Regions from separate parts of the Escherichia sp. XD33 genome, predicted to be linked through region 2. Evidence: predicted binding sites of a transcription regulator. Region 2 holds the regulator's gene; each other region holds the start of a gene.
What was found. The regulator PhoB, encoded in region 2, activates phosphate uptake and scavenging genes when phosphate is short. The targets are predictions, from matches to a motif close to CTGTCATAAAACTGNCNNAT.
Positions count from the first base shown of each region.

Region 1: the regulator PhoB is predicted to act here: its motif matches at 5,302-5,321, upstream of ugpB (sn-glycerol-3-phosphate ABC transporter substrate-binding protein UgpB).
Region 3: the regulator PhoB is predicted to act here: its motif matches at 6,412-6,431, upstream of kdgR (DNA-binding transcriptional regulator KdgR).
Region 4: the regulator PhoB is predicted to act here: its motif matches at 1,871-1,890, upstream of opgB (phosphatidylglycerol--membrane-oligosaccharide glycerophosphotransferase).

Region 1 covers NZ_JAENDM010000006.1:24,603-32,264, reverse strand. Annotated here, with positions in the region: gene K0778_RS05655 (DUF2756 family protein) at 1-243, shown strand, start outside; gene ugpQ (glycerophosphodiester phosphodiesterase) at 230-973, opposite strand; gene ugpC (sn-glycerol 3-phosphate ABC transporter ATP binding protein UgpC) at 970-2,040, opposite strand; gene ugpE (sn-glycerol-3-phosphate ABC transporter permease UgpE) at 2,042-2,887, opposite strand; gene ugpA (sn-glycerol-3-phosphate ABC transporter permease UgpA) at 2,884-3,771, opposite strand; gene ugpB (sn-glycerol-3-phosphate ABC transporter substrate-binding protein UgpB) at 3,869-5,185, opposite strand; gene livF (high-affinity branched-chain amino acid ABC transporter ATP-binding protein LivF) at 5,582-6,295, opposite strand; gene livG (high-affinity branched-chain amino acid ABC transporter ATP-binding protein LivG) at 6,297-7,064, opposite strand; gene livM (branched chain amino acid ABC transporter permease LivM) at 7,061-7,662, opposite strand, start outside.
Region 2 covers NZ_JAENDM010000020.1:20,910-28,571, reverse strand. Annotated here, with positions in the region: gene proY (proline-specific permease ProY) at 1-23, opposite strand, end outside; gene brnQ (branched-chain amino acid transporter carrier protein BrnQ) at 99-1,418, opposite strand; gene phoR (phosphate regulon sensor histidine kinase PhoR) at 1,825-3,120, opposite strand; gene phoB (phosphate response regulator transcription factor PhoB) at 3,178-3,867, opposite strand; gene sbcD (exonuclease subunit SbcD) at 4,057-5,259, shown strand; gene sbcC (exonuclease subunit SbcC) at 5,256-7,662, shown strand, end outside.
Region 3 covers NZ_JAENDM010000013.1:71,539-79,200, forward strand. Annotated here, with positions in the region: gene yebS (membrane integrity lipid transport subunit YebS) at 1-284, opposite strand, end outside; gene msrC (L-methionine (R)-S-oxide reductase) at 414-911, shown strand; gene proQ (RNA chaperone ProQ) at 1,008-1,706, shown strand; gene prc (carboxy terminal-processing peptidase) at 1,726-3,774, shown strand; gene htpX (protease HtpX) at 3,966-4,847, shown strand; gene K0778_RS10245 (MFS transporter) at 4,893-6,266, opposite strand; gene kdgR (DNA-binding transcriptional regulator KdgR) at 6,443-7,234, shown strand; gene K0778_RS10255 (YobH family protein) at 7,377-7,616, opposite strand.
Region 4 covers NZ_JAENDM010000042.1:27,408-35,069, reverse strand. Annotated here, with positions in the region: gene dnaT (primosomal protein DnaT) at 1-446, shown strand, start outside; gene dnaC (DNA replication protein DnaC) at 449-1,186, shown strand; gene yjjA (DUF2501 domain-containing protein YjjA) at 1,235-1,729, shown strand; gene opgB (phosphatidylglycerol--membrane-oligosaccharide glycerophosphotransferase) at 1,983-4,274, shown strand; gene K0778_RS19380 (zinc-binding alcohol dehydrogenase family protein) at 4,413-5,435, opposite strand; gene K0778_RS19375 (GntR family transcriptional regulator) at 5,574-6,479, shown strand; gene K0778_RS19370 (Na+/H+ antiporter) at 6,650-7,662, opposite strand, start outside.

The DNA of each region.
Region 1 (7,662 bases), on a different contig from region 2:
CAGCATTTAGAAAACCAGATAAACAATAATTCTCAGCGGGTGTTGCAGTCACAGCCGGGGAAGCGAAATCCCGCCCGGCAGCAAATGCTGCCCAACACCAACGGCGGGATGTTAAACAGCAACCGTAATCCGGATAGTTCGTTGAATCAGCAGCATATGCTGCCGGAGAGGAGAAACGGCGACATGCTGAATCAGCCCAGCACGCCGCAGCCTGACATTCCGTTGAAAACTATTGGGCCGTAAAGTTCGGACCAATCACGTCAATCGCATCGGTACAGATGCAATCCACGCCCCAGCGCAGCAACTCTGCCGCGCGCTGGGGTTTATTGACGGTATAAACCAGAATCCGCAGTCCGGCGTCTTTCAACTGCATCACTCGCACTTTATCGAGTAACTTATGATTGAGATGAATAGAGACGCAGCCCAGCCGCGCGGTCAGTTCGCGCCAGTCGTCGCGCCACTCATCCAGCAACAAACCGCGCGGCAGTTCCGGTACTGCCTGTTGTGCGGCTTCTAAAGCATCAATCTCAAACGATGACAGCAGCGGCGGCGTCATACCGGCCCACAGTTGGCGTGCCGCCAGCGCCACCATTTTGCCCGTTAATGGTCCAGTGCCAGTGGTGGGTTTGATTTCGATATTCGCCATCATCCCGTGTTCACGACAGCGTTCCGCCACCTGCGAAAGCAACGGCAGCGGCTCACCTTTAAACGCTTTGCTGTACCAACTGCCCGCATCCACGCGCAGTAAATCCTGCCAGTTCAGTTCACCCGCGACGCCCCAGCCGTTGCTGGTGCGTTCGAGATTGTCGTCATGAAGCAGGAAGATCTCGCCATCTTTCGATAACTTCGCGTCAAATTCGATCATCTTATGACCGTATTTTGCCCCGACGTCGATTGCCGCCAGGGTGTTTTCCGGGGCCAGCTTACCGCCGCCACGATGAGCGACGATGCGGGGATAAGGCCAGTTACTCATACTCGTTGTCCTGTTTCACCATCAAAAAGATGCAGCTGATTTTCCGCCAGATGCAGCCACAGCGTGCTGCCTGCCGTCGGGCGCTCCTGATGCGCCAGTCGCACCACCAGCTTCTGCTCGCCCCAGCGTCCGTGCGCCAGGTTATCTGCGCCGAGGATCTCCAGCGTGTCCATCACCATCGGTACGCCGCCTTCTGCCTGCGAGCTTAGCGCAATATGTTCCGGGCGAATGCCGAGAGTCATTTTACGCCCGGCATACTGACGGTAGCCACCGTTTAGCGGCAGCTCAATACCGCCGTCCAGTTCGAAATGCGTGCCTTCGTTATTCACGCGGCCTGTCAGCAGGTTCATCGCCGGACTGCCGATAAAACTCGCTACAAACAGGCTGGCGGGCTTTTCGTAGACTTCAACTGGTGTGCCAATCTGTTCGGCAACACCGCCGTTCATCACCATTACTCGCTGGGCGAGCGTCATCGCTTCAACCTGATCGTGAGTAACGTAGAGTGAAGTCGTTTTCAGGCGACGGTGCAACTGTTGCAGTTCAAGACGCATCTGCACGCGCAGCTTGGCATCGAGGTTAGAGAGCGGCTCATCAAACAGGAACACCGCCGGATCGCGCACAATCGCGCGGCCCATCGCCACACGCTGGCGCTGACCGCCGGAAAGCTCGCGCGGGCGACGTTTGAGCAGACCGTCCAGCTCCAGAATGCGCGCCGCTTCTTTAACGCGCTCGGCAATTTGCTGCTTGCCCATGCCGCGAATTTTCAGCCCCCACGCCATGTTTTCTTCGACACTCATATGCGGATAAAGCGCGTAGTTCTGGAACACCATCGCAATCCCGCGATCTTTTGGCTCCATTTCAGTCACGCGCTGGTCGTTGATCCAGATATCGCCTTCTGTCACCCGCTCCAGCCCGGCAACCATGCGCAGCAGCGTCGATTTCCCGCAGCCAGACGGCCCGACCATCACGATAAATTCGCCATCCGCCACATCAAGGGTCAGCGGTTTAATGACCTGGGTTTTACCATCCCAGCTTTTGGTTACTGCCTGTAATTTCAGTCCTGCCATCTTATTTCTCACTATCGACCAGGCCGCGCACGAAGGCACGCTGCATCACTAAAACAATCACCACCGGAGGGATAAGCGTTAACAACATCGCCGCCATCACTGAGTTCCATTCCGTGGTGCCTTCGCCTGTAGCGATCATCCCTTTGATCCCTGCCACGGTGGTGCCGAGATCCACATCGGTAATAATCAACAACGGCCACAAATACTGATTCCAGCCGTAGATAAAGGTGATCACAAACAGCGCCGCCAGATTAGTTTTGGAGAGCGGAAAAACGATGTCGCAAAAGAAGCGCATTGGCGATGCGCCGTCGATCCGCGCCGCTTCCACCAGCTCATCCGGCAGCGTCATAAAGAACTGGCGGAACAGGAAAGTAGCGGTCGCCGAGGCCATCAGCGGCAGCGTTAAACCGGCGTAGCTGTCGAGCATCTGCAGGTTGGCGATGACTTCCACCGTCGGGAAGATACGTACTTCAACCGGCAGCATCAGGGTGATAAAAATCATCCAGAAGAAGAGGTTACGTAGCGGAAAACGAAACCAGACAATGGCAAATGCCGAGAGCATCGAGACGGTAATTTTGCCGAGCGTAATGCTGAACGCCATCACAAAGCTGTTAAGCAACATCCGCCAGAACGGCGCGCTATTCGTGCCTACCCCGTTCACCCAGATGTTGTGGATGTTTTCCAGCAGATGTGTGCCGGGGATGAGCGTCATCGGCGCGGCATAGACGGCCTGTTTATCCAGCGTCGCCGCGACAAACGCCACGTACAGCGGGAAGAGGATCACCGCGATCCCGAGGATCAGCATGGTATGGCTGAATATCGTCAGCCACGGACGGTTCTCAATCATTGGTAACGCACCTTGCTTTCAACATAGCGGAACTGCACCACCGTCAGCACGATGACGAGGAACATCAACACCACCGACTGTGCGGCAGACGAAGCCAGATCCAGTCCGGTAAAACCTTCGCGGTAGATCTTATAAATCAGCGTCGTGGTGGCCTGAACCGGCCCGCCGGACGTGGCGGCGTCGATCACCGGGAAGGTGTCGAAGAAGGCATACACCAGGTTCACTACCAGCAGGAAGAAACTCACCGGGGCGATAAGCGGCAGCGCAATCTTAAAGAAGCGGCGAATCGGCCCTGCACCGTCGATGGCTGCGGCTTCGATCAACGAACGGGGAATGGATTGCAGCGCGGCATAGAAGAACAGGAAGTTGTAGCTGATTTGCTTCCATACTGAGGCAAACACCACCAGAAACATTGCCTGACCGCTGTTTTGCGCGTGGTTCCAGTCGTAGCCGAACTCCGCGAGAAAATGGGTGATCAGCCCGCGACCGGGGTTAAACAGGAAGATCCACAATACGGCGGCAACGGCGGGAGCCACGGCGTAAGGCAGCAACATTAAGGTTTGATAGAAACGGCTGCCGCGCACGATGTACTCCACCAGCGCCGCAAAGAACAGCGATACCAGCAAACCGCTGACGGTGACAAAGGTGCTGAATTTTATCGTCGTCCAGAAGGAGTCGAGATAGTAGCTGTCATGGAACAGCGTGACGAAGTTATCCAGGCCGACAAACTGGCTGGAGAAACCAAACGGATCGACGCTTTGTAGCGAGTACCACAACGCTTCGCCCGCAGGCCAGATAAAAAAGATAACGGTGATGATGAGCTGCGGCGCGACCAGCAGATAAGGCAGCCAGCGCGAGCGGAACACCGGACGGGATGATGACATTACGGTTAATTCCTGAACTGTGCCGGATGCGCTTCGCTTATCCGGCCTACACGCGATGCCAGGTCAGATAAGCGAAACGCATCCGACATTACACTGATTAAGACTTCGTCGATTTCTCAAAGCGGCGCAGCAACTGATTTCCACGCTCAACGGCGGTATCCAGTGCCTGCTGTGGTGTCTTCTTACCGGTCCACACGCTCTCCAGCTCTTCATCCACAATCACGCGGATCTGCGGCATGTTGCCCAGACGCAGCCCTTTGGTGAACGGCAACGGCGGCTTATTCAGCATCTGACGCGTCGCGGTATCCGCCCCTGGGTTTTTCTCATAAAAGCCCTGCTCACGGGTCAGGTCATACGCTGCTTTGGTGATTGGCAGATAACCGGTTTTCTGATGCCACTCGGCAGCGTTTTCTGGCTTCGCGAGGAAATCGAGGAACTTCGCCACACCGGTATACGTTTCTTTATCTTTACCCTGCATCACCCACAGGCTGGCTCCGCCGATAATGGCGTTTTGTGGCGCATCTTTCGCATCGGCGTCGTAAGGCATCATGCCTACGCCGTAGTTAAATTTGGCGTACTCGCGAATGTTGGCAAGAGAACCGGAAGAGGCGGTGGTCATCGCGCAATCACCGTTATAGAACTTCTCGGTGGATTCATCCTTACGACCGACGTAGCTGAAGTCGCCCTTCTTGTTCATCTCCTCGAGCATGGCGATGTGTTTCACCTGCTCCGGCTTGTTGAACTCCAGCACCGCGTCCGTGCCGTCAAAGCCGTTGTTTTTGCTGGCAAACGGCAGACCGTTCCAGGCGCTAAAGTTTTCCAGTTGGATCCAGCCCTGCCAGCCGCTGGCGTAGCCGCACTTCATGCCGGAGGCTTTCAGTTTCGCGGCATAGTCCGCCAGATCCTGCCAGGTTTTCGGCGGTTGTTCCGGGTCTAATCCTGCTTTCTTGAAGGCGTCTTTGTTGTAATAGAGAACGGGGGTCGAGCTGTTGAATGGCTGGGAGAGTAAGTGGCCCGTTTTGCTGTCGGAGTAGTAACCGGAAACCGTCGGCACAAACTGCGACTCATCGAATTGAATCCCCGCCTCTTTAAACACGTCATATACCGGTTTAATGGCTTTCGATGCCATCATGGTGGCGGTGCCAACTTCATAAACCTGCAAAATAGCCGGAGCGTTGCCGGTACGAAATGCGGCAATCCCCGCGCTTAAATTCTGTTCGTAGTTGCCTTTATAGGTCGGTACAATTTTGTAATCCGGATTTTCGGCGTTAAAACGTTGGGCCAGAGAATCCACCTCTTTACCCAGTTCCCCTTCCATAGAATGCCAGAACGGAATGGTCGTCACTGCCTGTGCATTCCCCATTAACGCCAGTCCGAGCGCCAGTGCTGAAGCTGTATAATGTAACGGTTTCATCGTTTATCTCTCTTGTTGTACCGAATGCGCGAATTCACGCGTTTTATGCTCGCGGGGTAACATGACATGCTCGAATTACAGAAAAATAACTTTTTTGTTACATTTGTAAGATAGTAAGGTGTCAGAAAGATGACAAGGCGGTGACGGCGTGGGTGAGGGAAAATGGGAGATGGGGCACGGATAAGCGGAAAAATAGAAGGTCTGAATCAAACTCTACAGATTACTCATCGTTTCATGCCAGATGCGGCGTAAACGCCTTATCCGGCCTACAAGATCGTGCAAATTCAATATATTGCAACTCACCCAGTAGGCCTGATAAGCGCAGCGCATCAGGCAATTTTACATTTGTCACCTGTCTCAAAGGAGTCTTTTGACTCCTTATCAATCAACGTGTTATTACCCGCCTAAATACGCACTTCTCACTGCTTCGTTCGCCAGCAGCACGTCGCCGGTATCGGAGAGCACCACATGGCCGTTTTCCAGCACGTAGCCGCGATCCGCCAGCTTTAGCGCCTGGTTGGCGTTCTGCTCGACGAGGAAGATAGTCATCCCCTGCTCGCGCAGCTGCTCGATGGTGTCGAAAATTTGCTGGATGATAATCGGCGCAAGACCGAGCGATGGCTCATCAAGTAGCAGCAAACGCGGATTGCTCATCAGCGCGCGACCAATCGCCAGCATCTGCTGTTCACCGCCGGACATGGTGCCCGCCCGCTGAACACGGCGCTCATGCAGACGTGGAAACAGTTCATACACCCACTTTATGCGCTCCTGAAACTGGTCACGTTCGGCAAAGAAGCCGCCCATCGCCAGGTTCTCTTCCACCGTCATCCGCGAGAAGACGCGACGCCCTTCCGGGACAATCGCTACCGCTTCGCGCATGATTTTCGCCGTCTGCCAGTCGGTAATGTCTTTATCATCAAACACAATTCGCCCGCTGGTGGCGCGCGGATCGCCGCATAACGTACCAAGCAAGGTGGTTTTCCCCGCCCCGTTCGCGCCAATCAGCGTGACAATCTCGCCCTGATTGATATGCAAGCTCACCTCATGCAGCGCCTGGATTTTGCCGTAGTGGGCGCTGACTTTGTCAAAGGACAACATGACTTTTTCCATCTTATGCCTCACCTAAATAGGCACGGATCACGTCCGGGTTATTACGGATTTGCTCCGGCGTACCGTTTGCCAGCGGCGTCCCCTGATTGACCACGTAAATTCGGTCCGAAATTCCCATCACCAGCTTCATATCGTGTTCAATCAACAAGATAGTGGTGTTGTGATGATTGCGCAGTTCGGCAATCAGCTCATCCAGCTCTTTGGTTTCTTTTGGGTTAAGACCTGCCGCCGGTTCGTCGAGCATTAAAATCTCCGGCTGCGTCACCATGCAGCGGGCAATCTCCAGACGGCGTTGATCACCATAGGCCAGGTTACTCGCCTGACGGTTGGCGTGTTCCAGCAAACCAATGCGCTCAAGCCAGGTGGCGGCGCGGTCGAGCGCTTCGCTCTGGGCGCGACGGAAAGAAGGCGTTTTCAACAGGCCAGAGAACAGCCCGGTTTTCAGTTGTTGATGCTGCGCCACCAGCAAGTTTTCAATCACCGTCATTTCACGGAACAGACGCACATGCTGGAAGGTGCGCACCACGCCCATGCGGGCGATTTGCTGCCCCGGTAAACCTTCCAGGTGCTGATTGCGCAGTAAAATGGTGCCGCCGGTGGGTTTGTAGAATCCGGTCAGACAGTTAAAAACCGTGGTTTTTCCGGCACCGTTAGGGCCGATTAACGAGACGATCTCCTGCGGGTACAGTTCAAGATTGACGTTGTTCACCGCCAGCAGGCCGCCGAAGCGCATCATCAGGCCGTTCACAGATAATAATGGCTGACTCATGCCTGCTCTCCTTTCGCTGCGCCGTTTTTCAGCTTCAGTTGCGGGCGCGTCATGGGCAGCAAGCCCTGCGGACGCCAGATCATCATCAGCACCATCAAACCACCGAGCATTAACATGCTGTATTCGTTGAAATCACGCATCAATTCGCGCGATACCACCAGCAAAATTGCCGCCAGAATCACCGCAAACTGCGATCCCATACCGCCGAGCACCACTATCGCCAGTACAAACGCCGATTCAGCAAAGGTGAAGGATTCCGGGCTGACAAAGCCCTGGCGCGCAGCAAACAGCGTTCCGGCAAAACCGGCAAACGCGGCACTGATGGTAAAGGCGGTCAGCTTGATACGACGCGGGCTTAAGCCCAGCGAACGGCAGGCAATTTCATCTTCACGCAATGCTTCCCACGCACGCCCCAGCGGCATCCGCAGCAGGCGGTTAATGACAAACAGGCTTAGCACCACCAGCAGCAACGCCACCAGATACAGGAAGATGACGCGATCGGAGGGATCGTATTTCAGGCCAAAGAAATTACTGAACGTGTCCCAGCCGCCTTCACGAGCGGTACGGCTGAACTCAAGGCCGAAGAAAGTCGGTTTCG
Region 2 (7,662 bases):
TTTAGCTTGTTCTTACTTTCCATCAATTCCTAACCCATCAACACAATAAAAAACCACGGGGCATCGCAGCCCCGTGGTTAAAACAAATGTTCAGTGATTTAGTGAGCGCTGGAGGTCACCTGACGACCTGCCGCGCGATCCCAGATAATGGCCAGAACCACCATCACCACTGTTGGCATTAACCACGCCAGACCTTGTTCGGCCAGCGGTAAACGCTGCGCCCAGGACGGTAAGATATCGCTGAATGCAGATGCTTTGATCCCGTCGAGAATACCAAAAAGCAGGCTGATAAACATCGGCGGAGCAATCACGCGGGACGAATTATGCCACCATGAGCGTGTAAAACTTAATACAACCAGTGCGATACACGGCGGATAAATAGCGGTCAGCACCGGTACGGAGATCTGGATCAGCTGGCTTAAGCCGAGGTTAGAAACCACCATCGAGAAGCCGCCGAGGATAAACACCAGCGTACGATAAGAGAGCGGTACGTACTGGGCAAAGAATTCTGCACAAGCACAGGTCAGGCCAACTGCCGTTACCAGGCAGGCGATGAAGATTAACGCCGCCAGCAGGAAGCTACCGCCGCCGCCAAAGGTGTGCTGAACGTAAGCATGCAGAATAGCAGCGCCGTTTGCAGACTGATCGACCAGCGACGCGCTGTCTGACCCCAGACGGAACAGCGCCAGGTACAGCAGAGTCAGACCAACACCCGCCATCAGGCCAGCCCAGACGGTATAACGGGTCAGCAGACGCGCTTCGGTAACGCCACGAGAACGCGCCGCGTTAACAATAACGATACCAAACACCATTGCGCCCAGCGTATCCATGGTCAGATAGCCGTTAACGAAGCCGTTAGAAAACGCAGCGTTTTGATAAGCCTCAGTCGCCGTGCTGATAGAACCCGCCGGCCAGACAATAGCGGCAACAGACAGGATGACCAGCGCGATAATTTTCAGCGGCGCAAGGAAGTTGCCCACGGTATCCAGCAGCTTGCCCGGATAGAGCGAAACCAGAATAACGATAGCGAAATAGACCAGGCTGTAGATAAACAGCGGCAGCGCGGAATCACCCGTCAGCGGCGCAATCCCCACTTCAAAGGAAACGGTAGCTGTACGCGGCGTAGCGAAAAGCGGCCCCACCGCCAGGTAACAAACCGTTGCCAGCAGTACGCCAGCGACTTTACCGATTGGCGTGCTGAGGCTGTCAACACCGCCGCCAACTTTTGCCAGCGCCACTACCGTTAATACCGGCAGGCCAACGGCAGTAATGAGGAAGCCGAATGCCGCAGTCCAGACGTGTTCGCCTGCCTGTAAGCCGACCATTGGAGGGAAAATAATGTTACCTGCGCCGACGAACAACGCAAATGTCATAAAGCCCAGAGCGATGATATCGCGCGATCTTAATTGATGGGTCATAAATCATACTGCCTGTGGATGTGGTGTTGTAACGTTAAATTTTTGTGCCAATCCCTGGGGATGATACAGCGGTATATTTAAACAATTTTAGCGGGAAATACTCCCAACCAGGCGCGGCGAAGAATAGTTTTTCGATTTACCGCGTTAATGCAGTCAGTATGACAGCACCTGAAGCGCAATTTAAACGCTTATAACGTTTTAAAGCAAGGAGGGATCTAAAAACCAGAGGTATATAGCGATAAGAAATCACCAACCAGTATAAAACACTATTTCCGTGAAAAAGACATGGCTAATCATGCGAACAAAAAATCACCAACCGTTGTAAAATCTAACGCCCGTATTTTGACTGCAAAGAAAATAAGCCAGCATCGACTGGCTTATGGCAATAAAAGATGACAAAGGCGGATTAATCGCTGTTTTTGGCAATTAAACGTTCCGGGATAACAAAACTGAAACGTGTTCCTTTTCCTACTGTACTCTCAATATTCAGGCGACTTTCGTGATGATTCACAGCATGTTTCACGATCGCTAACCCTAATCCGCTACCGCCGGTTTGCCGGGAACGCGCTTTATCAACGCGATAAAAACGCTCGGTCAGGCGCGGAATATGCTCCGGTGCAATGCCCGGTCCGTTATCTTCAACGCTAAATTCGGCACCGTGCGGCACTCGCTGCCAGCGTACGGTGATATGCGTGCCTTCCGGCGTATGATTCACGGCGTTATAGACCAGGTTCGAAATCGCACTGCGTAGCTGATCTTCGTTGCCAGACACCTTGAGGCCGTTATCTATCTCAAAGGTAAATGTCTGTTTTTTCTGACTCAGAGTCTGAGCCTCGCGCTCAACAACGCGCAGCATCATCGGCACATCAACCTTTTCATTGAGCAAATGCGTCGGTGCGGCTTCTATTTTCGACAGCGTCAGCAATTGCTTCACCAGTCCTTCCATCCGCTGGGTCTGCTCGCGCATGGTGTGCAACGCTTTTTCGCGTACCGCGCCTTCCAGCGGCTGCTCATTCATCATCTCCAGGTAACCCTGTAACACGGTCAATGGCGTACGTAACTCATGGCTCACGTTGGCAAAAAAGTTACGCCGCGCCCCTTCCAGTTGATGCATTTGCGTGACATCACGCGCCACCATCAGCAACTGTTTGTGGGTATAAGGCATGACGCGAATTTCCAGATGCCGCCCGGTGTTGAGCACCAGATTGAGCGGGCGAGAAAAATCACGCGTTTTCAGATATTGCGTAAACTCCGGGTAACGCAGTAGGTTAAGGATGTTCTGCCCGTTATCTTCCGGCCAGCGCAAACCAAGAATTTGTTGCGCCAGACCGTTACACCAGAAAATACCGCCCTCTTCCGTGGTCAGCACCACCGCGTCGGGCAGCGACTCCGCGCCGCTACGAAAGCGTTTAATCAGATTGCCCAGTTCACGGCGGCGTTTTTTATTTCGCAGCTGCATCTGGTGTAAGCCGTATAGTAGCGGTTCCCAGCTACCACGCCCCGGTGGCGGGGTCATACTGCGATCCACCCACAGCCACCATGAAAGGCGCAATAAATTCCAGAAATGCCAGATAAGCAGTCCTGTTACCGATGCCAGCAAAAACCAGGGCAGGTAACCAAAAAATGCACCCAGGATGAAAGCCGGGAGGCAGCAAAGTAGCAGCTCCAGCACCAGCCTTTTCCACGACAGCCGTTCCAGCACGTAAGATACTCCAGTTAAGAAATCATAAGCCCTGCTCTGCGTCCGATGAGCAAGGCGTTAAAAGCGGGTTGAAAAACGATATCCTGTACCGCGCACGGTCTGCACCATGCGGTCATGCCCGCCGGGCTCCAGTGCTTTACGCAGGCGACGAATGTGGACATCGACCGTGCGGTCTTCCACATACACGTTAGTTCCCCAGACGTGGTTTAACAGCTGCTCGCGGCTGTACACGCGCTCAGGATGCGTCATAAAAAAGTGCAGCAGTTTAAATTCTGTCGGCCCCATCTCCAGCGGCTCTTCGCCCGCCATCACTCGGTGAGATGTCGGGTCGAGACTTAATCCCTGCATCTCAATCACCTCTTCCACCGCCATTGGCGAAATACGGCGCATTACCGCTTTGATTCGCGCCACCAGCTCCTTCGGCGAAAACGGCTTGGTGATATAGTCATCCGCGCCGGTTTCAAGGCCGCGCACGCGATCTTCTTCTTCCCCTCTGGCGGTCAACATCACCACTGGAATATCCCGGGTCATCGACTCGCGCTTGAGGTGTTTGATGAACTGGATACCGGAGCCGCCAGGTAACATCCAGTCAAGGAGAATTAAATCCGGCCAGGGTTCATTCAGTTGATTCACAGCACTGTCATAATCTTCCGCTTCGACCGGCTGAAAGCCATTTTGTTCGAGCACGAAGCAGACCATTTCGCGAATTGGAGCTTCATCTTCTACGACCAGAATACGTCTCGCCATGATTTGCCCTGTTGTAATAAATAGGTTGCGATCATTAATGCGACGTCATTATGCGTCAGATTTATGACAGATTTATGAAAAGCTCGTCGCACATATCTTCAGGTTATTGATTTCCGTGGCGCAGAAAAAAGCAAATGGCACATCTGTTTGGGTATAATCGCGCCCATGCTTTTTCGCCAGGGAACCGTTATGCGCATCCTTCACACCTCAGACTGGCATCTCGGCCAGAACTTCTACAGTAAAAGCCGCGAAGCTGAACATCAGGCTTTTCTTGACTGGCTGCTGGAGACAGCACAAACCCATCAGGTGGATGCGATTATTGTTGCCGGTGATGTTTTCGATACCGGCTCGCCGCCCAGTTACGCCCGCACGTTATACAACCGTTTTGTTGTCAATTTACAGCAAACTGGCTGTCATCTGGTGGTACTGGCAGGAAACCATGACTCGGTCGCCACGCTGAATGAATCGCGCGATATCATGGCGTTCCTCAATACTACCGTGGTCGCCAGCGCCGGACATGCGCCGCAAATCTTGCCTCGTCGCGACGGGACGCCAGGCGCAGTGCTGTGCCCCATTCCGTTTTTACGTCCGCGTGACATTATTACCAGCCAGGCGGGGCTTAACGGTATTGAAAAACAGCAGCATTTACTGGCAGCGATTACCGATTATTACCAACAACACTATGCCGATGCCTGCAAACTGCGCGGCGATCAGCCTCTGCCCATCATCGCCACGGGACATTTAACGACCGTGGGGGCCAGTAAAAGTGACGCCGTGCGTGACATTTATATTGGCACGCTGGACGCGTTTCCGGCACAAAACTTTCCACCAGCCGACTACATCGCGCTCGGGCATATTCACCGCGCACAGATTATTGGCGGCATGGAACATGTTCGCTATTGCGGCTCCCCCATTCCACTGAGTTTTGATGAATGTGGTAAGAGTAAATATGTCCATCTGGTGACATTTTCAAACGGCAAATTAGAGAGCGTGGAAAACCTGAACGTACCGGTAACGCAACCCATGGCAGTGCTGAAAGGCGATCTGGCGTCGATTACCGCACAGCTGGAACAGTGGCGCGATGTATCGCAGGAGCCACCTGTCTGGCTGGATATCGAAATCACTACTGATGAGTATCTGCATGATATTCAGCGCAAAATCCAGGCATTAACCGAATCATTGCCTGTCGAAGTATTGCTGGTACGTCGGAGTCGTGAACAGCGCGAGCGTGTGTTAGCCAGCCAACAGCGTGAAACCCTCAGCGAACTCAGCGTCGAAGAGGTGTTCAATCGCCGTCTGGCACTGGAAGAACTGGATGAATCGCAGCAGCAACGTCTGCAGCATCTTTTCGCCACGACGTTGCATAGCCTCGCCGGAGAACACGAAGCATGAAAATTCTCAGCCTGCGCCTGAAAAACCTGAACTCATTAAAAGGCGAATGGAAGATTGATTTCACCCGCGAGCCGTTCGCCAGCAACGGGCTGTTTGCCATTACCGGCCCAACCGGTGCGGGGAAAACCACCCTGCTGGACGCCATTTGTCTGGCGCTGTATCACGAAACTCCGCGCCTCTCTAACGTTTCACAATCGCAAAATGATCTCATGACCCGCGATACCGCTGAATGTCTGGCGGAGGTGGAGTTTGAAGTGAAAGGTGAAGCGTATCGCGCGTTCTGGAGCCAGAATCGGGCGCGTAACCAGCCGGACGGTAATTTGCAGGTGCCACGCGTAGAGCTGGCGCGCTGCGCCGACGGCAAAATTCTCGCCGACAAAGTGAAAGATAAGCTGGAACTGACAGCGACGTTAACCGGGCTGGATTACGGGCGCTTCACCCGTTCGATGCTGCTTTCGCAGGGGCAATTTGCTGCCTTCCTGAATGCCAAACCCAAAGAACGCGCGGAATTGCTCGAGGAGTTAACCGGCACTGAAATCTACGGGCAAATCTCGGCGATGGTTTTTGAGCAGCACAAATCGGCCCGCACAGAGCTGGAGAAGCTGCAAGCGCAGGCCAGCGGCGTCACGTTGCTCACGCCGGAACAAGTGCAATCGCTGACAGCGAGTTTGCAGGTACTTACTGACGAAGAAAAACAGTTAATTACCGCGCAGCAGCAAGAACAACAATCGCTAAACTGGTTAACGCGTCAGGACGAATTGCAGCAAGAAGCCAGCCGCCGTCAGCAGGCCTTGCAACAGGCGTTAGCCGAAGAAGAAAAAGCGCAACCTCAACTGGCGGCGCTTAGTCTGGCACAACCGGCACGAAATCTTCGTCCACACTGGGAACGCATCGCAGAACACAGCGCGGCGCTGGCGCATATTCGCCAGCAGATTGAAGAAGTAAATACTCGCTTACAGAGCACAATGGCGCTTCGCGCGAGCATTCGCCACCACGCGGCGAAGCAGTCAGCAGAATTACAGCAGCAGCAACAAAGCCTGAATACCTGGTTACAGGAACACGACCGCTTCCGTCAGTGGAACAACGAACTGGCGGATTGGCGTGCGCAGTTCTCCCAACAAACCAGCGATCGCGAGCATCTGCGGCAATGGCAGCAACAGTTAACCCATGCTGAGCAAAAACTTAATGCGCTTGCGGCGATCACGTTGACGTTAACCGCCGATGAAGTTGCTACCGCCCTGGCGCAACATGCTGAGCAACGCCCACTGCGTCAGCGCCTGGTCGCGCTGCATGGGCAGATTGTTCCCCAACAAAAACGTCTGGCGCAGTTACAGGTCGCTATCCAGAATGTCACTCTGGAACAGACGCAACGTAATGCCGCACTTAACGAAATGCGCCAGCGTTATAAAGAAAAGACGCAGCAACTTGCCGATGTGAAAACCATTTGCGAGCAGGAAGCGCGCATTAAAACGCTGGAAGCCCAGCGCGCGCAGTTACAGGCGGGTCAGCCTTGCCCACTTTGTGGTTCCACCAGCCACCCGGCGGTCGAGGCGTATCAGGCGCTGGAGCCTGGTGTTAATCAGTCTCGATTACTTGCGCTGGAAAACGAAGTTAAAAAGCTCGGTGAAGAAGGTGCGACGCTACGTGGGCAACTGGACGCCTTAACAAAGCAGCTTCAGCGTGATGAAAACGAAGCGCAAAGCCTCCGACAAGATGAGCAAGCACTTACTCAACAATGGCAAGCCGTCACGGCCAGCCTCAATATCACCTTGCAGCCACAGGACGATATTCAACCGTGGCTAGATGCACAAGATGAGCACGAACGCCAGCTGCGGTTACTCAGCCAACGACATGAATTACAAGGGCAGATTGCCGCGCATAATCAGCAAATTATCCAGTATCAACAGCAAATTGAACAACGCCAGCAGCAGCTCTTAACGGCATTGGCGGGTTATGCACTGACATTGCCACAGGAAGATGAAGAAGAGAGCTGGTTGGCGACACGTCAGCAAGAAGCGCAGAGCTGGCAGCAACGCCAGAACGAATTAACCGCGCTGCAAAACCGTATTCAGCAGCTGATGCCGATTCTGGAAACGTTGCCGCAAAGTGATGAACTCCCGCACTGCGAAGAAACTGTGGTATTGGAAAACTGGCGGCAGGTACATGAACAATGTCTCGCATTACACAGCCAGCAGCAGACGTTACAGCAACAGGATGTTCTGGCGGCGCAAAGTCTGCAAAAAGCCCAGGCGCAGTTTGACACCGCGCTACAGGCCAGCGTCTTTGACGATCAGCAGGCGTTCCTTGCGGCGCTAATGGATGAACAAACACTAACGCAGCTGGAACAGCTCAAGCAGAATCTGGAAAACCAGCGCCGTCAGGCGCAAACTCTGGTCACTCAGA
Region 3 (7,662 bases), on a different contig from region 2:
CCTAACAGCCAGATATGCAACAGCGGTTCGCCCCAGGCAAACGGCATAAGCAACAGCATGGTGAAGGCCATTGCCGCCAGGCGCGTTAGCGACCAGTCGCGCCCGTCACGAATTTTTGCCTGACAGCGCGGACAATAGGCACTTTGATGAGAATTTATCTCGGGCAGGCTAAACAGCATGTCACATTGCGGGCAACGTTGGTAATCACCACGCGGCAGTTCCTCGCCGATTGCCCTCACTGTTATCTTTTTTGTCGGCGTAATTTGTGGTGTGTTAAGAGCCATGACGTGCCAAATGTAATAAGAATTAACATTAATCTTAACCCATGATGGGAATGATCTTGAGCATTAACGCATTTAATGCTTATTTTAATAGGCTGGCAGATCCAGGTAAGACAACCAAGTGATTATATAATGAACAAAACAGAATTTTACGCGGATTTAAATCGCGACTTTAACGCGCTGATGGCGGGAGAAACCAGTTTTCTGGCAACGCTTGCGAACACCAGTGCGTTGTTATATGAGCGTCTCACTGACATAAACTGGGCAGGTTTTTATTTGCTTGAGGACGATACACTGGTACTCGGACCATTTCAGGGCAAAATTGCCTGTGTCCGGATACCCGTCGGGCGCGGCGTGTGCGGCACTGCGGTTGCCCGCAATCAAGTGCAGCGTATCGAGGATGTTCATGTGTTTGACGGGCATATTGCCTGTGATGCGGCGAGTAATTCTGAAATTGTTCTGCCGCTGGTGGTGAAAAATCAGATTATTGGTGTTCTCGACATCGATAGTACCGTCTTCGGTCGCTTTACAGACGAGGACGAGCAAGGCTTACGTCAGCTTGTGGCACAGCTTGAAAAAGTGCTTGCAACGACGGATTACAAAAAATTCTTTGCGAGCGTCGCAGGATAATCAACGGATAACGTAGCATTTACTGATAGCGTCATTATAATGACGCCTGTTCATGCCTGCGCTTGTTGGCTACGTCCGTTGTAATCAGGAAATTTCATGGAAAATCAACCTAAGTTGAATAGCAGTAAAGAAGTAATCGCGTTTCTGGCCGAACGTTTTCCCCACTGTTTCAGTGCGGAAGGTGAAGCGCGTCCGCTGAAAATCGGTATTTTTCAGGATTTGGTCGATCGTGTTGCTGGGGAAATGAACCTGAGCAAAACGCAATTGCGATCCGCTTTACGTCTCTACACTTCGAGCTGGCGTTATCTTTACGGTGTTAAACCCGGCGCAACGCGTGTCGATCTTGACGGCAACCCATGCGGTGAGCTGGACGAGCAACATGTAGAGCATGCTCGCAAGCAGCTTGAAGAAGCGAAAGCGCGTGTTCAGGCACAGCGTGCTGAACAGCAAGCGAAAAAACGCGAAGCTGCCGCAACTGCTGGTGAGAAAGAAGACGCACCGCGCCGCGAACGCAAGCCACGTCCGACTACGCCACGCCGCAAAGAAGGCGCTGAACGTAAACCTCGTGCGCAAAAGCCGGTAGAGAAAGCGCCAAAAACAGTAAAAGCACCTCGCGAAGAACAGCACACCCCGGTTTCTGACATTTCAGCTCTGACTGTCGGACAAGCTCTGAAGGTGAAAGCGGGTCAAAACGCGATGGATGCCACCGTATTAGAAATCACCAAAGACGGCGTCCGCGTCCAGCTGAATTCGGGTATGTCTTTGATTGTGCGCGCAGAACACCTGGTGTTCTGAAACGGAGGCCGGGCCAGGCATGAACATGTTTTTTAGGCTTACCGCGTTAGCTGGCCTGCTTGCAATAGCAGGCCAGACCTTCGCTGTAGAAGATATCACGCGTGCTGTTCAAATTCCGGTATTAAAGGAAGAGACGCAGCATGCGACGGTAAGTGAGCGCGTAACGTCGCGCTTCACCCGTTCTCATTATCGCCAGTTCGACCTCGATCAGGCATTTTCGGCCAAAATCTTTGACCGCTACCTGAATCTGCTCGATTACAGCCACAACGTGCTGCTGGCAAGCGATGTTGAACAGTTCGCGAAAAAGAAAACCGAGTTAGGCGATGAACTGCGTTCAGGCAAACTCGACGTTTTCTACGATCTCTACAATCTGGCGCAAAAGCGCCGTTTTGAGCGTTACCAGTACGCTTTGTCGGTACTGGAAAAGCCGATGGATTTCACCGGCAACGACACTTATAACCTTGACCGCAGCAAAGCGCCCTGGCCGAAAAACGAGGCTGAGTTGAACGCGCTGTGGGACAGTAAAGTCAAATTCGACGAGTTAAGCCTGAAGCTGGCAGGAAAAACGGATAAAGAAATTCGTGAAACCCTGACACGCCGCTACAAATTTGCCATTCGTCGTCTGGCGCAAACCAACAGCGAAGATGTTTTCTCGCTGGCAATGACGGCGTTTGCGCGTGAAATCGACCCGCATACCAACTATCTTTCCCCGCGTAATACCGAACAGTTCAACACTGAAATGAGTTTGTCGCTGGAAGGTATTGGCGCAGTGCTGCAAATGGATGATGACTACACCGTTATCAATTCGATGGTGGCAGGTGGTCCGGCAGCGAAGAGTAAAGCTATCAGCGTTGGTGACAAAATTGTCGGTGTTGGTCAAACAGGCAAGCCGATGGTTGACGTGATTGGCTGGCGTCTTGATGATGTGGTTGCCTTAATTAAAGGGCCGAAGGGCAGTAAAGTTCGTCTGGAAATTTTACCTGCTGGTAAAGGGACCAAGACCCGCACTGTAACATTGACCCGTGAACGTATTCGTCTCGAAGACCGCGCGGTTAAAATGTCGGTGAAGACCGTCGGTAAAGAGAAAGTCGGCGTGCTGGATATTCCGGGCTTCTATGTGGGTTTGACAGACGATGTCAAAGTTCAACTGCAGAAACTGGAAAAACAGAATGTCAGCAGTGTGATCATCGACCTGCGTAGCAATGGCGGTGGGGCGTTGACCGAAGCGGTATCGCTCTCAGGTCTGTTTATTCCTGCGGGTCCCATTGTTCAGGTCCGCGATAACAACGGCAAGGTTCGTGAAGACAGCGATACCGACGGGCAGGTGTTCTATAAAGGCCCGCTGGTGGTACTGGTTGACCGTTTCAGTGCTTCGGCTTCAGAAATCTTTGCCGCGGCAATGCAGGATTACGGTCGTGCGCTGGTTGTGGGTGAACCGACGTTTGGTAAAGGCACCGTTCAGCAATACCGTTCATTGAACCGTATTTACGATCAGATGTTACGTCCTGAATGGCCAGCGCTGGGTTCTGTGCAGTACACGATCCAGAAATTCTATCGCGTTAACGGCGGCAGTACGCAACGTAAAGGCGTAACGCCAGACATCATCATGCCGACGGGTAATGAAGAAACGGAAACGGGTGAGAAATTCGAAGATAACGCGCTGCCGTGGGATAGCATTGATGCCGCGACTTATGTGAAATCAGGCGATTTAACGGCCTTTGGGCCGGAGCTGCTGAAGGAACATAATGCGCGTATCGCGAAAGATCCTGAGTTCCAGAACATCATGAAGGATATCGCGCGCTTCAACGCTATGAAGGACAAGCGCAATATCGTTTCTCTGAACTACGCTGTGCGTGAGAAAGAGAATAATGAAGATGATGCGACGCGTCTGGCGCGTTTGAACGAACGCTTTAAACGCGAAGGTAAACCGGAGTTGAAGAAGCTGGATGATCTACCGAAAGATTACCAGGAGCCGGATCCTTATCTGGATGAGACGGTGAATATCGCACTCGATCTGGCGAAGCTTGAAAAAGCCAGACCCGCGGAACAACCCGCTCCCGTCAAGTAATATCAATCAGGCACAAGAAATTGTGCCTGATTTTTTAACAGCGGCAAGATGCCGTAAATCAGATGCTACAAAATGTAAAGTTGTGTCTTTCTGGTGACTTACGCACTATCCAGACTTGAAAATAGTCGCGTAACCCATACGATGTGGGTATCGCATATTGCGTTTTGTTAAACTGAGGTAAAAAGAAAATTATGATGCGAATCGCGCTCTTCCTGCTAACGAACCTGGCCGTAATGGTCGTTTTCGGGCTGGTACTGAGCCTGACAGGGATACAGTCGAGCAGCGTTCAGGGGCTGATGATCATGGCCTTGCTGTTCGGTTTTGGTGGTTCCTTCGTTTCGCTTCTGATGTCCAAATGGATGGCATTACGATCTGTTGGCGGGGAAGTGATCGAGCAACCGCGTAACGAAAGGGAACGTTGGCTGGTCAATACTGTAGCAACCCAGGCTCGTCAGGCAGGGATCGCTATGCCGCAAGTGGCTATCTACCATGCGCCGGACATCAACGCTTTTGCAACCGGTGCGCGCCGTGATGCCTCTCTGGTTGCTGTCAGCACCGGTTTGCTGCAGAACATGAGCCCGGATGAAGCCGAGGCGGTAATTGCTCACGAAATCAGCCACATCGCCAATGGTGATATGGTTACCATGACGCTGATTCAGGGCGTGGTGAACACCTTCGTTATCTTTATTTCCCGTATTCTGGCGCAGCTTGCCGCGGGTTTTATGGGCGGAAATCGTGATGAAGGTGAAGAGAGCAACGGCAACCCGCTGATCTACTTTGCGGTTGCAACGGTTCTGGAACTGGTGTTTGGTATTCTGGCGAGCATTATCACCATGTGGTTCTCGCGTCATCGTGAATTCCATGCTGATGCCGGTTCGGCAAAACTGGTTGGTCGCGAGAAAATGATTGCCGCGCTGCAGCGCCTGAAAACCAGCTATGAACCGCAAGAAGCAACCAGCATGATGGCTTTCTGCATTAACGGTAAGTCGAAATCGCTCAGTGAGTTGTTCATGACTCACCCGCCGCTGGATAAACGAATTGAAGCTCTGCGTACGGGTGAATACCTGAAGTAATATGAAGTAAATACTAAAAAGCGCGTCCTGATCGACGCGCTTTTTTTATGCCCTGGATCGTGGCTGAGTGATACGTAAACCACTGACACAGGCAGCAATCACTGCCAGAATAGCCGCAGCCATCAGCGAAACGTGCGTACCATTATCACCGAACTGATTTAGCATCAGCGCCACCAGTGCCGCGCCGCTACTCTGACCCAGTAGACGAGCCGTTCCTAACATGCCACTGGCTCCACCGCTACGTTCGCGAGGAGCGGAGGTAATAATGGTGTGGTTATTGGGTGACTGGAACAAGCCAAATCCAGCGCCACATAAGATCATCGGCCAGATAATATTGATATCCGCAGGTGACGCGGGCAGCAGAACCAGGGAAAAAAGCCCCGCAGCCATGATGAACAACCCTAGAGCACCCAGCAATCCTGCATGTACGCGTTCAATCAAATAGCCTGCCAACGGAGCCATCACCATCGTTGCTAACGGCCACGGTGTCAGAAGTAAACCTGTTTCGACTTCACTACGCCCGAGCACGGTTTGCAGGTAAAAGGGCAGGGAAACCATTGCCAGCATTTGTGCGCAGAAAGAGCAAACAGATGTGCAAATAGAAAGTGAAAACAGCGGGATACGCAGTAAATCCACCGGTAGCAGCGGTACGGGAAGAGAAAGCTGGCGGCGAATAAAGAAAATACCAACAACAACCATTACCACCAGTTCCGCAGCAATTAACGTCAGCGATTGCCCCTGAGCGAAACCACTCAACGCAGTGATAAGCAGGCCGAAGGTTAACGCGTTCATCACGGCGCTGGGCAGGTCGAAACGGGGTTTACTGGCGCGAGAACCATTGGGTGGCAGAAAACGCATCGCCAGAAGCAGGGCGATAATACCTAACGGTACGTTGATTAAAAATAACCATTTCCAGGATGCGATGGAGAGGATTGCTGCAGCAATTGTCGGCCCGGCAGCAGAAGAGATGGCAACAATAAACGAGTTTATGCCCATCCCTCTCCCCAGAAAACGTTGTGGATAGATCAGGCGGATAAGTGCGGTATTAACGCTCATCAACGCTGCACCGCCGAAACCTTGTATGACACGCGCAAGGGTGAGCATTTGCAGCGAATCAGAAAGGGCGCAGAACAGTGAAGACAACAGAAAAACGACCAGACCGCATTTATAAATACGTCGATAGCCAAACATATCGCCCAGAAACGAAAACGAGAGCAGGGAGATGACAATGGCGATTTGATAGGCGTTCACTACCCAGATGGAACTGGCTGGCGTGGCATGAAGGTCCGTGGCGATTGTTGGCAGGGCGACGTTGGCGATTGCGCCGTCAAGGACAGCCATCGAAATACCAATCACAATGGTTAATATCGCACCGTATCGCTGGGGCAATGGCAGGCCGTCGGCCTGAACTTTTGGCATAGGAATTTTATATCTTTGGTGAATAATCAACAGGGGTATGATTCTAGCACTGATATTCACGGTGGATGTCGCAGAATTGTAACTAACCGGCAAAAGATGGATTGCGACCACCCTGGTGCGAAATTATAATAAAAAACAGTTCTGATTTTTATAAAACACTCGCAATGAGGTGATAAATGGCTAACGCAGATCTGGATAAACAGCCTGATTCTGTATCTTCCGTGCTAAAAGTTTTTGGCATTTTGCAGGCGCTGGGTGAAGAGCGCGAAATAGGGATAACCGAGCTGTCGCAGCGCGTCATGATGTCAAAAAGCACCGTTTATCGCTTTTTACAGACCATGAAAACCTTAGGTTATGTGGCGCAGGAAGGGGAGTCGGAGAAATATTCCCTGACCCTGAAATTGTTTGAACTGGGCGCTCGCGCGTTACAAAACGTCGATTTAATTCGTAGCGCAGATATCCAGATGCGTGAGATCTCCCGCCTGACCAAAGAAACTATCCACCTCGGCGCACTGGACGAAGACAGTATTGTTTACATTCACAAAATTGACTCTATGTACAATTTGCGCATGTATTCACGGATTGGGCGTCGTAATCCGCTGTACAGCACCGCGATTGGTAAGGTACTGCTGGCATGGCGCGATCGCGATGAAGTGAAGCAAATTCTTGAGGGCGTGGAGTATAAACGCAGTACCGAGCGGACCATCACCAGTACAGAAGCGTTATTACCCGTTCTGGACCAGGTGCGCGAGCAGGGGTATGGCGAAGATAACGAAGAGCAGGAAGAAGGGCTGCGATGCATTGCGGTACCGGTATTTGATCGCTTTGGCGTGGTCATTGCCGGTTTGAGCATCTCCTTCCCGACGTTGCGTTTCTCTGAAGAGCGTTTACAGGAATATGTCGCAATGTTGCATACCGCAGCGCGCAAAATTTCTGCCCAAATGGGTTATCACGACTATCCGTTCTGATGAGAGTAAGAACCTGTCGGAATATCAAACAGACAGGTTCTTTATTTAGCATGAGAAAAATAAAGTTGAAGGTGCGTTATATTAAACGCGCTTGCTATAAGAATATTTTACTCATGAGTGAGAATCTGGTTATTTATTACCCTTAAACATTATCGACCACGATATTGCTTTTACGTAACAGTGGGCAATCTGTTATCCCCAAGAAACCACTTTTAGTGTGCAAGTATTGGACCGTGCTGGTGCCTCTGGCAGTCAGATAGGTACATTGCAAACCTAATCCTGCGGCATTCTCTTTGCTTCCAATCAAAACGCCATATCCGCTGAGTAATAATCCTATCCATACCAGTGCTATCAGCATAACTGTGCGAATGATGAATCGCATTACAACCTCTTCTCTTTTTATGTTCGCTTAATCGTAGCGGCAATAT
Region 4 (7,662 bases), on a different contig from region 2:
TTGCCGTATTTGCTAACAATGCCCCGGCGTTTTATGCCGTCACGCCTGCACGCCTGGCTGAACTGCTGGCGCTGGAAGAAAAGCTGGCGCGTCCGGGAAGCGATGTCGCTCTGGACGATCAACTCTATCAGGAACCGCAAGCCGCTCCCGTTGCTGTCCCCATGGGGAAATTCGCCATGTATCCGGACTGGCAACCCGATGCCGACTTTATCCGCCTGGCGGCGCTATGGGGCGTGGCGCTAAGAGAGCCGGTGACCACCGAAGAACTGGCCTCATTCATTGCCTACTGGCAGGCGGAAGGTAAAGTCTTTCACCATGTGCAGTGGCAACAAAAACTGGCGCGCAGCCTGCAAATCGGTCGTGCCAGCAACGGCGGACTGCCGAAACGAGATGTGAATACGGTCAGCGAACCTGACAGCCAAATTCCACCAGGATTCAGAGGGTAACGATGAAAAACGTTGGCGACCTGATGCAACGCCTGCAAAAAATGATGCCTGCCCATATCAAACCTGCATTCAAAACGGGTGAAGAGCTACTGGCCTGGCAGAAAGAACAAGGGGCGATCCGCTCCGCCGCTCTCGAACGTGAAAATCGGGCGATGAAAATGCAGCGCACCTTTAACCGCTCCGGTATTCGTCCACTGCATCAGAACTGCTCCTTTGAGAACTATCGCGTTGAGTGTGAAGGGCAGATGAATGCGTTAAGCAAAGCGCGCCAGTATGTCGAAGAGTTTGACGGCAACATCGCCAGCTTCATCTTTTCTGGTAAGCCAGGAACCGGCAAAAACCATCTGGCGGCGGCAATCTGCAACGAGCTGCTGCTACGCGGTAAATCCGTATTGATCATCACCGTGGCCGATATTATGTCGGCGATGAAAGATACCTTCAGGAATAGCGGTACCAGCGAAGAACAACTGCTTAACGATCTGAGCAACGTTGATCTGCTGGTGATCGATGAGATCGGCGTGCAGACCGAATCGAAATACGAAAAAGTGATCATCAACCAGATCGTCGATCGCCGCTCTTCTTCCAAACGCCCAACCGGGATGCTGACCAACAGTAATATGGAAGAGATGACCAAGTTGCTGGGCGAACGCGTGATGGACCGTATGCGCCTGGGTAACAGTTTGTGGGTGATCTTCAACTGGGATAGCTACCGTAGCCGGGTAACAGGTAAAGAGTATTAATCCCCGTTTCTGGCGGTATACTGCGACACAATTCCACCTTGAGTAATGATGATGAAAACTGTTAAACATCTTCTGTGCTGTGCCATTGCCGCCAGCGCATTAATTTCCACCGGGGTGCATGCTGCGTCCTGGAAAGATGCGCTCTCCAGCGCCGCCAGCGAACTTGGCAACCAAAACAGCACGACACAGGAAGGCGGTTGGTCGCTCGCGTCATTAACTAACTTGCTTAGCAGCGGGAACCAGGCCTTAAGCGCAGATAACATGAACAACGCCGCAGGCATTCTGCAATACTGCGCGAAGCAAAAGCTGGCGTCGGTAACCGATGCCGAAAACATCAAGAACCAGGTGCTGGAAAAGCTGGGCCTGAACAGTGAAGAACAAAAAGAAGACACCAACTATCTGGATGGCATTCAGGGTTTGCTGAAAACCAAAGATGGTCAGCAACTCAATCTGGATAACATCGGAACGACTCCGCTGGCAGAAAAGGTGAAAACCAAAGCCTGCGATCTGGTGTTAAAGCAGGGGCTGAACTTCATTTCCTGAACCGCGAAACGCCGCGTTTTAGCTGTTACCCGGCTGACGCGGCTCTCTCCTGCCCTTTTCCCTGCTCCTGGACGGTTTTCCCCCTGTTACACGGGAAGCGACCGCGATCAAAAAAGTCTGTTTATAAACTAATTCCTAACAACATCGCATTTTTTTGACACTAGAATTGCAGCAATATGGCGACGCCATTACATTGTGCTTCTCAAAAAGCTTAAACGTTGGCTAAACGGCCCGGTTTAGTGAGGATCGCCCGTTGTCAGAACTACTCTCTTTCGCCCTTTTTCTCGCCTCTGTGCTGATTTACGCATGGAAAGCGGGACGTAACACCTGGTGGTTTGCAGCCACATTAACGGTGCTGGGGCTATTTGTCGTTTTAAATATCACCCTGTTTGCCAGCGACTATTTTACTGGCGCTGGTATTAACGACGCGGTTCTCTATACCTTAACCAACAGCCTGACCGGTGCTGGCGTCAGCAAATACATCCTGCCGGGTATCGGCATTGTGCTGGGGCTGACAGCGGTGTTCGGTGCGCTGGGCTGGATCCTGCGCCGTCGTCGCCATCATCCGCACCATTTTGGTTACAGCCTGCTGGCGCTCTTACTGGCGCTGGGTTCGGTGGACGCCAGCCCGGCATTTCGTCAGATAACGGAACTGGTGAAATCCCAGTCACGCGATGGCGACCCGGACTTTGCGGCTTATTATAAAGAGCCGTCGAAAACTATCCCTGACCCGAAACTCAACCTGGTTTATATCTACGGCGAAAGTCTCGAGCGGACCTATTTTGATAACGAAGCTTTCCCGGATCTCACGCCTGAACTGGGCGCGTTGAAAAATGAAGGCCTGGATTTCAGCCACACGCAGCAGCTGCCGGGAACAGATTACACGATTGCGGGCATGGTGGCTTCTCAGTGCGGCATTCCGCTTTTTGCCCCATTTGAAGGTAACGCCTCCGCTTCTGTTTCCAGCTTCTTCCCGCAGAACATCTGTCTGGGCGATATCCTGAAAAACTCGGGTTATCAGAACTATTTCGTGCAGGGCGCGAATCTGCGTTTTGCCGGTAAAGATGTGTTCCTGAAGTCGCATGGCTTCGACCACTTATACGGCTCAGAAGAGCTGAAAAGCGTGGTAGCCGACCCGCACTATCGCAACGACTGGGGATTCTACGACGATACCGTTCTCGATGAAGCGTGGAAAAAGTTTGAAGAGCTTTCCCGCTCAGGTCAGCGATTCTCACTGTTTACCCTGACAGTCGATACCCATCACCCGGATGGTTTTATCTCGCGTACCTGTAACCGCAAAAAATATGATTTTGACGGTAAGCCGAACCAGTCATTCAGCGCGGTAAGTTGCAGCCAGGAGAATATCGCGGCGTTTATCAACAAAATCAAAGCGTCACCGTGGTTTAAAGATACTGTCATCGTCGTCTCTTCTGACCATTTAGCGATGAACAACACGGCGTGGAAATACCTCAATAAGCAGGATCGCAATAACCTGTTTTTTGTCATTCGTGGCGACAAGCCGCAGCAAGAGACGCTGGCAGTGAAGCGTAACACGATGGATAACGGCGCGACGGTGCTGGACATTCTCGGTGGCGATAACTATCTCGGACTTGGTCGTAGCAGTTTATCCGGGCAGTCAATGTCGGAAATCTTCCTCAATATCAAAGAGAAAACATTGGCGTGGAAGCCGGATATCATCCGCCTGTGGAAATTCCCTAAAGAGATGAAAGAGTTCACCATCGACCAGCAGAAAAACATGATTGCCTTCTCGGGTAGCCATTTCCGTTTGCCGCTGCTGTTGCGGGTTTCAGACAAACGCGTGGAACCGCTGCCGGAAAGCGAATACTCAGCACCGCTGCGTTTCCAGCTGGCCGATTTCGCTCCACGCGACAATTTCGTCTGGGTTGACCGTTGCTACAAGATGGCACAACTCTGGGCTCCGGAACTGGCACTTTCCACCGACTGGTGTGTCTCGCAGGGGCAGCTTGGCGGTCAGCAAATTGTTCAGCATGTTGACAAAACAACATGGCAGGGCAAAACGGCATTTAAAGATACGGTCATCGACATGGCGCGTTACAAAGGCAATGTCGATACGCTGAAGATTGTTGATAACGATATTCGCTACAAAGCCGACAGTTTCATCTTCAACGTCGCCGGTGCGCCAGAAGAGGTGAAACAGTTTAGTGGGATTTCCCGTCCAGAGTCGTGGGGCCGCTGGTCCAACGCGCAGCTGGGCGATGAAGTAAAAATCGAGTACAAGCATCCGCTGCCGAAGAAATTTGACCTGGTGATTACCGCCAAAGCATACGGCAATAACGCCAGCCGTCCTATTCCGGTACGCGTAGGCAATGAAGAACAAACCCTTGTGCTGGGCAATGAAGTGACCACCACCACACTGCATTTCGATAACCCAACCGATGCCGACACACTGGTAATTGTGCCGCCGGAACCTGTCTCAACCAACGAAGGGAATATCCTCGGACACTCGCCGCGTAAGCTCGGGATCGGCATGGTGGAAATTAAAGTTGTGGAACGTGAAGGGTAATTCCTGACTGATGTGTAGGTCGCATAAGGTGCGACCTACACACCTTCTCCGGCCTACAAAACATCATTGAGAAACAGAAAAAAACAGCGCCCAACACTTCCCCGGACGCTGCATGGCAACTTTAATAATCTCGCCTTATCAGAAAGTAATTACACCTTTAATTAACTCACGATTGTTAATCACATCGCGCTCGTAGGTTTCTGCCAGCGTGGCGAACGGATAGCGATGGGTTAACATCATGTCAGCAGTGATTTTTCCTTCCGCCATCAGTCGACCGACTTTAGCAAAATCTTCCGGCGTGGCGTTGCGGCTGCCCATCATCGTCGTTTCTTTTTTATGGAATTCCGGATCGGAGAACTGCAACTCACCTTTAAACAGGCCGACAAATACCACCGTGCCGCCGTGACGAATCAGATTCACGGTGTTATTCATCGCATGTTGATTACCTGTCGCGTCGATCACTTTCTGCGCCAGCGAACCACCAAACTGCGCCCGCAACTGCGCGTCAAAATCTTCGGCTGACGGGTCCAGCACGGGCAACTCCAGACGCGTTGCCACATGTTCACGGCGCGCCGGACTGGTATCCGCCACCACCACCTGTGCGCCATCGGCTTTAGCGATTGCCGCCGCGCCCAGACCGATTGGCCCCGCCCCGACCACCAGCACCTGCTCGCCGGGAGCAATGGCTGCGCGACGCACCGCATGAGCGCTAATAGCGAAAGGTTCAATCAATGCGGCCGCCTGCGGGTCAATACCGTCTGCGGGCAAAATGTTCGCCACCGGCACGCTCAAATACTCACTAAAACCGCCATCCTGATGCACGCCAATGACTGAAATTTTTTCACAGCAATTGGTACGCCCGCTTTTACACGCCGGGCATTGCTGACAAGAAATATACGGAATTACCGCAACTTGCTGTCCGATATTAAAATTGTGAATGTTTTTTCCTGATTCAATAATCTCCCCACATATTTCATGGCCTAAAACGCGTGGATAGCTAAAAAATGGTTGATTGCCCGCCCAGGCATGAATATCTGTACCGCAAATCCCGACGGTTTTAATTTTAATTAATGCTTCATTATCGCCTGGCACCGGTCTTTCCCGGACTGTCCATACTAAATTCTTTATTTCCTGACAAATTAATACTTTCATTGTGGACATGATTCACCGCTCCTTTTATTTTATGACTTTCAGATATCGTCGAATTTATAAGAGCACCTGAATTTACCCATAAAATATGCGGATGATCACGCATAAAAATGTTTTAAATCGGTTTTTAATGCCGGACTGGAGGGAAGAATGAGTCGTTCGCAGAATTTACGTCATAACGTCATAAATCAGGTGATTGAAGATATGGCGAGGGGCAATATTCCTTCTCCGCTGCCTTCACAAAGTGGGCTGGCAGAAATGTATAACATCAGTCGCACTACGGTACGCCACATACTCCAGCATTTAAGCGCATGTGGCGTGCTCACCCTGGTGGGGAAAAATTATGTTATCGCCCGCAAACCCGAACAGAACGATGGATTTGATTGCATCACGGCCTCGCTGAAAGAGCAAAACCGTCTTTTCGAGCAGGCATTTTTCACCATGATTAACCTGCGCCAGTTACGCGCGGGAGAAAGCTTTTCCGAACTTCAGCTGGCGCGAGCGGCAGGCGTCAGTCCGGTAGTAGTACGAGAATATCTTTTGAAATTCGGTCGTTATAATCTTATTCAAAGCGAAAAGCGCGGCCAGTGGAGCATGAAGCAGTTCGATCAATCCTACGCCGAGCAGCTGTTTGAGCTACGCGAAATGCTCGAAACACATTCCCTGCAACACTTTCTCAACCTTCCCGATGACGATCCCCGCTGGTTGCAGGCGAAAACCATGCTCGAACGTCACAGGACATTGCGCGACAGCATTGGCAGCAACTTTCGGATGTTTTCTCAATTAGACCGTGATTTTCATGCCATGCTGTTATCCGCTGCTGACAACATCTTTTTTAATCAATCACTTGAAATTATCTCGGTGATCTTTCATTTTCACTATCAATGGGATGAAAGCGATCTCAAGCAGCGCAATATCATTGCTGTTGATGAGCATATGACCATTCTCAGCGCCCTGATTTGCCGTAGCGATTTAGATGCAATAACGGCATTGCGAAACCATCTGGATACCGCCAAACAATCAATGATTCGTTCCATCAGGCAACATCACCGATAAATTAAGTACAGATTAAAAACATTGATTCTTGGTTTATATCACTATGTTGTATTAATGCAGTATTAATCCAGGCGATTGTTCTGCCCATAAGGAAATACATAGGGAATAAACGATGCTGGAAGTATTACTCTCAGCCATCATTTAACTCCCTATTACTGGTAGCGATAAAATTATCGGCTATCCATGATTAACGTTTCCAGCACATCTAATTCACTGACTATTTTTGCCAGTGTTTCATCACTGACTTCTTGCCGTGCACGCATCTGGTAAATAGCCGCACGCCTGGCATTTAACGCTGCCAGATTAAATGTTCTTTCCAGCTTCGCGCGCTGCATATGTAAAGAATTATCATTTTCCGACATATCATCTTCGCTACGCCGCATATAACCGATAACTCTGGCCCCTGTTTCCATAATCAACTCGTTGTCGAGGTTTTCTGTACTGGTGCGTAGCAAACGTTGCTCAGTCTTTTGCACACTGAGTATGGCCATTTTGGCCATAAACAGATCGGCAGCTTCCTCTTCTTTTTGCCGGTTATCGCTGAAAATGCCCACATTTTTCCCCAGTAGTAACGGCAGAATAATAATGCCGCAAACCAGCGAAAAGAGGATCACACCTGTGGCGAGAAATACCAGTAAGTAACGCCCGGGAAAAGGTGTGCCATCCGGCAGCAATAACGGGATAGAAAGCACCCCCGCAAGCGTGATGGCTCCGCGCACCCCCGCAAAGGTCGCCAGCAGCATATGACGCGTTTTATATCCAGCAAACAGCATCGGATGTTTGCCGGGTCGTTTACGGCTATACAGACGCATCAGCCAAAGCCAGCCCAGGCGCACAACCATTAACGCCAGGTAGATCCAAATGACATCAAGGAGCAGCGATCCGGTGTCTACCAGTGGATCGTTTTCTGCACGGATCAGTGATTCCGAAATAATGCCCGGCAGTTGTAAGCCTAAAATCAGAAACACCATGCCGTTAAAGACATATTCAAGCATCGACCAGCTACTTTTAGCTTTAATTCTCAGGCGGATAGGCGCGTGGTGGACTACGCCAATGCGACTGGTTGTTAACCCCGCGGCGACAGCGGCAAGAATGCCAGATAAGCCAAAATGTTCCGCAACCAGATAAACAATAAACGGCAACAGAAGCATCAATACAATCTGAATGGAAGGTTCATCGTGAG